Regions from separate parts of the Bradyrhizobium sp. DOA1 genome, predicted to be linked through region 1. Evidence: predicted binding sites of a transcription regulator. Region 1 holds the regulator's gene; the other holds the start of a gene.
What was found. Region 1 encodes PhoB, which activates phosphate uptake and scavenging genes when phosphate is short. Its sites were predicted from a motif close to TGTCATNNANCTGTCAT; they were not measured.
Positions count from the first base shown of each region.

Region 2: a site for PhoB is predicted at 1,349-1,365, ahead of SE91_RS16890 (RNA degradosome polyphosphate kinase). Genes of this name have one in related genera too.

Region 1 is NZ_JXJM01000001.1:7,234,992-7,238,195, reverse strand. Features, by position in the region: gene pstB (phosphate ABC transporter ATP-binding protein PstB) at 1-69, shown strand, start outside; gene phoU (phosphate signaling complex protein PhoU) at 81-797, shown strand; gene phoB (phosphate regulon transcriptional regulator PhoB) at 820-1,527, shown strand; gene SE91_RS33510 (GcrA family cell cycle regulator) at 1,768-2,280, opposite strand; gene SE91_RS33505 (aspartate aminotransferase family protein) at 2,750-3,204, shown strand, end outside.
Region 2 is NZ_JXJM01000001.1:3,542,190-3,545,393, forward strand. Features, by position in the region: gene SE91_RS16880 (CDP-alcohol phosphatidyltransferase family protein) at 1-522, shown strand, start outside; gene SE91_RS16885 (P-loop NTPase family protein) at 615-1,292, shown strand; gene SE91_RS16890 (RNA degradosome polyphosphate kinase) at 1,439-3,204, shown strand, end outside.

The DNA of each region.
Region 1 (3,204 bases):
ACCAGCAAGATCTTCACGTCGCCGAGCGACCGGCGCACGCAGGATTACATCACCGGCCGGTTCGGCTGAGGAGACGGGACATGGGTTCTGAACATACCGCAAAGGCCTTCGACACCGACCTCCAGGAGCTCACCCGCCTGGTCGCCGAGATGGGGGGCATCGCCGAGCGCATGATCGTCGACTCCGTCGACGCGCTGATCCGCCGCGACGTCGCACTCGGCCAGCGCGTCGTCACCATCGACGCCGAGCTCGACGCGCTGCAGAAGCGCATCGAGGAGCGCGCCGTGCTCACCATCGCCCGCCGCCAGCCGATGGCGGTCGACCTGCGCGAGATCGTCGGCGCCATGCGCGTCGCGACCGATCTGGAGCGCATCGGCGACCTCGCCAAGAACATGGGCAAACGCGTCGCCGCGCTGGATGCGGACTTCCATCCGCTGAAGCTGTTTCGCGGCCTCGAGCACATGACCGACCTCGTGCAGCAGCAGGTCAAGTCGGTGCTGGACGCTTATGCCGCGCATGATCTGCCGGCGGCGATGGCGGTGTGGAAGGGCGACGAGGAGGTCGACGCCATCTGCACCTCGCTGTTCCGCGAGCTCCTCACTTATATGATGGAGGATCCGCGCAACATCTCGTTCTGCATCCACCTGATGTTCTGCGCCAAGAACATCGAGCGGATCGGCGACCACGCCACCAACATCGCCGAGACCGTGTTCTACATGATCGAGGGTCAGGCGATGACCGACAAGCGGCCGAAGGGCGACATGACGACCTTCGCCACGACGGTCCCGAATACCTGACGACTTAAGGAGCGACGACCACATGGGCGCACGCATTATGGTGGTTGAAGACGAAGAAGCTCTCACCGAGCTTCTGCGCTACAACCTCGAAGGCGACGGCTATGACGTGGAGACGGTGATGCGCGGCGACGACGCCGACACCCGCCTCAAGGAACACATCCCCGATCTGATCGTGCTCGACTGGATGCTGCCGGGGCTGTCAGGCATCGAGCTGTGCCGGCGTCTGCGCACCCGTCCCGAGACCAAGCAGCTGCCGATCATCATGCTCACCGCGCGCGGCGAGGAGAGCGAGCGGGTGCGGGGTCTTGCGACCGGCGCCGACGACTACATCGTCAAGCCGTTCTCGGTGCCGGAGCTGCTGGCGCGGGTGAAGGGCCTTCTGCGGCGGGCAAGCCCGGAGCGGCTCGCCACTGTGCTGGCCTATGGCGACATCGAGCTCGACCGCGACAAGCGCCGCGTCGCGCGCTCGGGCCGGCCGATCGATCTCGGCCCGACCGAGTATCGCCTTCTGGAGTTCTTCCTGGAGCATCCGGGCCGCGTGTTCTCGCGCGAGCAACTGCTCGACAGCGTCTGGGGCCGCGACATCTACATCGACGAACGCACCGTCGACGTCCATATCGGCCGCCTGCGCAAGCTGCTCAATCTCGGCCGCGAGCAGGACCCGATCCGCACGGTCCGCGGTGCCGGCTATGCGCTCGACGATCGGTTTGCGAAGGCGGAGCAGACGTAAGGTTTTTGAGTTTGTTCGCTGGCAGCTGTGGCTACAATCTCAGCTGTCGTCCCGGGGCGCGCGCAGCGCGAACCCGGGACCCATAACCACAAGACGTGGTTTGACGACGACTCGGTGTGACCATCTCGCGCAACAATTGCGCCCTTGGGTTATGGATCCCCGCGTTCGCGGGGGTGACACCGAGCAATTGGAGCCGTCATCGCGCGACGGCTGCTGTCCTTGCAGTCAGTTAAACCCCGCTCACCGCGTGCTCGGCTTGGCCGGCGCGCGCCGGCGATCCGCTGCGGGCTGATAGGCGACGCGCGAGTGCTGGGCGCAGTAGGGCAGGCCGGAGAGCGCCTTGCCGCCGCAGAAGAAGAAATCCGGGCTCGAGGGATCGCCGACCGGCCAGTGGCAGGTCGCCTCGTTCAATTCCAGCAGCGACAGCCGCTGGCTCATCGGCACCACGTTGTCGTAGGTGACGGGCTCTGCCTCGACCTCGACCTCGAAGGCCTGCGCCAGCGCGGTGTTGCCGCGCGAGATCGGACGGGTCACCCGCATCATGTGCTGCGCCGGGCGTGCCTTGCGCGGCCGCGGAGCGGCCGAAGACGGACTCTTGGCGCGGCCGGACAGGCCGAGCCTGTGCACTTTGCCGATCACGGCATTGCGGGTCACATTGCCGAGCTCAGCCGCGATCTGGCTGGCCGAAAGTCCGGCCTCCCAGAGCTTTTTCAGCTGCTCGACGCGATCATCGGACCAGGTCAAAACCGTCATTGCACCCTTTCCCTCGCTGCGCGCCGCCATCCTGGGGCCTCGCAGCGAATGCCTAAGCCTTGAAAAAACCCGTGCCGCCAGAATCCCTTAAGGCTCGCCGGGCGCGCAACGAGCGCCCGAACGTTTACGCCGGTACATGAGGACTCTTGGGATCAGAACCGCTGCACGAGATGTCGTATCTGACAGTCCAAACGCTACAATATGGCGTGACTCCCGCGCAAGAGTCCGCCGACTCGCTTCCACATGTTCCGTGGTGAAAACCCCGCAAAATCGGCACCGCAAGACTACGGAATCAGCGTTTCGCGAGGCTTTCCGGGCGGCATTGACACCCGTCTTGCCAGGCATAAGATAGTGCCGCGTGCCGCCCTTAAAAGGCGGCACGTTTCGTTTTCCGGACCGGTCAATGGTGCGCTGCGCAAGGCATGCCAGGCAGGTCTCAACATTCAAATGCAACATCCAAGTGATGGTCATGACCAACAGCGCCGCGCCGCATCTGCTTCCCGTTTTCGCCAGGGCCGACCTTGGTTTCGAGCGCGGCGAAGGCTGCTGGCTGATCGCGACCAATGGCGATCGCTATCTCGATTTCACCTCGGGTGTTGCGGTGAACGCGCTCGGCCATTGCCATCCGGCGCTGGTCAAGGCCTTGCAGGAGCAGTCGACGAAGCTCTGGCACATGTCGAACCTGTTCCAGAGCCCGGATGGCGAGAAGCTCGCCGTGCGCCTGTGCAACGAGAGCTTTGCGGACTTCGTGTTCTTCTGCAATTCCGGCGCCGAGGCGCTGGAGGGTGTGATCAAGCTGGTCCGCCACCATCACTTCTCCAAGGGCCATCCGGAACGCTATCGCATCATCACCTTCGAAGGCGCCTTCCATGGCCGCACGCTGGCGACGCTGGCCGCGACCGGATCTGCAAAATACCTCGAAGG
Region 2 (3,204 bases), 3.7 Mb from region 1:
ACCCTAGGCCGCATCATGCTGGTCCCGATCATCGTCTGGGCCATCGTGTCGAGCCAAATGGAGGTGGCGTTTGCCGTCTTCCTGGTCGCCGGCATCAGCGATGCCGTCGACGGCTTCCTGGCCAAGCGCTTCAACATGACGAGCGAGCTCGGCGCCCTGCTCGATCCGCTCGCGGACAAGGCGCTGCTGGTCTCGATCTACATGGCGCTCGGCATCTGGGGCGCGATCCCCCGCTGGATCGTGATCCTGGTGGTCTCGCGCGACATCATGATCGTCGCTGCCGTGATCGTATCCTGGTTGTTCGACCGGCCGGTCGAGATGAAGCCGTCCAAAGTGTCCAAGCTCAACACCGTCGCCCAGGTGGCGTTCGCGGCCCTGGTGCTGGCGGCGCTTGCTTTCGGCTTCAAGCCGGCCCCCTATGATATGATCCTGATGGGTCTCGTCACGATCTTCACGCTCTCCTCCGTGTCGCTCTATCTCGTCGAGTGGCTGCGGCACATGAGCACGATCGAGGCCAAATGAGCTGCGAAGCGGCCCCGCAAAAGGCCAACTCGCGCCGGATAGGATCAAATCTTCAAGCTGAAGCCGGCGCGCCGGCATGGAGCAAAGCAAGCGTGGCAGGCCGCGTTCACCCCCGACAATTGGCGTTTTCGCTTCCGCACGCGGAAAGCCTTAGCCGGGACAATTTCCTGGAAGGCCCGGCCAACGCGGCCGGGCTGGGCCTGATGGACAGTTGGCCGGAATGGCCGAACCGGATCATGTGGCTGGCCGGACCCGAGGGCAGCGGCAAGAGCCACCTTGCCGCGATCTGGGCCGAAGAGGCCGGCGCCCGCTCGACCATGGCCAATGCGCTGACTGCTGCGGCTGTCCCGGGTGCGCTCGCCACCGGAGCGCTGGTGGTCGAGGACCTCAAGGCGAAGGCGTTCGACGAGCGCGCCCTTTTCCACCTGATGAATCTCGCCCGCGAGGACGGTGCCTACGTCCTCTTCACCGGGCGCGAGGTGCCGGCCTCGCTCGCGATCGAGCTGCGCGACCTGCGCTCGCGTCTACGGGCCGTGCCTGTTGTCGCGCTGCTGCCGCCCGACGACCAGCTGTTCCGTGGCCTGATCGTCAAATTCTGCGCCGACCGGCAGCTCACCGTGGATGAGAGCGTCGTCAGCTACCTCGCCACCCGGCTGGAGCGATCGTCGGCGGCCGCCCGCCGGGCCGTGGAGCTGCTCGACAGCGAGGCCCTGCGGCTCGGCCGCCCCGTCACCCGGGCGCTGGCGGCTGAGCTGCTCCGCGACGCCTGACCGGCCTGCGCTGGGCCACCAAGGCCGCTTGACGCGGCGGAGCGGCGGAACATCAATGTCATCGAAACGTCATCGCTCTAACACATGCTCCGGCCGGTTTTGCGCATAAGTCGCAAAGTGAGGCGAACTGGATGGACCGACTTCTGATGGATTCCGCGCAAGCTGTTGAAACAAAAGAAAAAGCCCAGGAACCTGAGGGCCTGCCGGCGATCGCCTCCAGCCCCGAGCGATTCATCAACCGCGAGCTCTCCTGGCTGCATTTCAACCGCCGCGTCCTGGAGGAATCGGTCAATCCCAGCCACCCCCTGCTGGAACGGGTGCGATTCCTGTCGATTTCGGCGAACAACCTCGACGAATTCTTCATGGTCCGCGTCGCCGGCATCAAGGCCCAGGTGCGCGAGGGCATTGCTGAACGCAGCCCCGACGGCCTGACGCCCTCCGAACAGCTCGCTCTGATCAATCGCACCGTCTCCGAGCTTGCCTCCGACCAGCAGGCGATCTGGCGCGATCTGCGCGGCACACTCGCCGAGGTCGGCATCGTGCTGGTCGAAGGCAAGGAGGTCACCAAGGCGGAACGGACCTGGATCGAGGATTATTTCCTCAACAACGTGTTCCCGCTGCTGACGCCACTCGCAATCGATCCGGCCCACCCTTTCCCGTTCATTCCGAGCCTCGGCTTCACCATCGCGCTCCAGCTCACCCGTGCCGCCGACGGCAGGCAGATGAACGCGCTGATCCGCATGCCCGGCAAGATCGACCGCTTCATCCGCCTGCCCGCCGAGGGCAAGGCCGTCCGGCTGATCTCGCTGGAGCAGGCGACCGCCCTGTTCATCAACCGCCTGTTCCCCGGCTACAATCTGCACGGCCAGGGTGCCTTCCGCATCATCCGCGACTCTGAGCTCGAAATCGAGGAAGAGGCGGAAGACCTCGTCCGCTTGTTCGAGACAGCACTGAAGCGGCGGCGCCGCGGGTCGGTGATCCGGCTCGAGATCGACGCCAAGATGCCGGAGGAGCTACGCAGCTTCGTCCAGCATGCCCTGTCGGCCGCCGACGACGAGGTATTCCTGGTCGACGGCGTGCAGGCGATGAACGAGCTCTCGCAACTGACGCGCCTCGACCGTCCAGACCTCGAATTCACGCCTTATGTGCCGCGTCACCCCGAGCGCGTGCGCGAGCATGGCGGCGACATCTTCGCCGCGATCCGGCAGAAGGACCTCGTCGTCCATCACCCCTACGAGTCCTTCGACGTGGTGGTGCAGTTCCTGCAACAGGCCGCGCGCGACCCCGACGTGGTCGCGATCAAGCAGACGCTCTATCGCACTTCCAACAACTCGCCGATCGTGCGCACGCTTGCGGAGGCCGCCGAAGCCGGCAAGTCCGTCACCGCGCTGATCGAGCTGAAGGCGCGCTTCGACGAAGAAGCCAACATCCGCTGGGCGCGCGACCTCGAACGTGCCGGCGTACAGGTCGTCTACGGCTTCCTCGAGCTGAAGACGCACGCCAAGCTCTCGATGGTGGTACGCCGTGAAGGCGGAAACCTCACGACCTACGTGCATACCGGCACCGGCAACTATCACCCGGTCACCGCGCGCATCTACACCGACCTCTCTTACTTCACCTCGGATCCGACCATCGGCCGCGACGCGGCGCGCGTGTTCAACTTCATCACCGGCTATGCCGCGCCGAGCGATCTGGAGAAGATGGCGGTATCGCCATTGACCTTGCGCAAGCGCATCATCGAGCACATCCAGGGCGAGACCGCGCATGCGCGGCACGGCCGTCCCGGCGCGGTCTGGATGAAGATGAATGCGCTGGTCGACCCCGACATTATCGACGCGCTCTACGAGGCCTCGCAGGCCGGCGTTCAGGTCGAGCTCGTGGTACGCGGCATCTGCTGCCTCAGGCCGGGAAT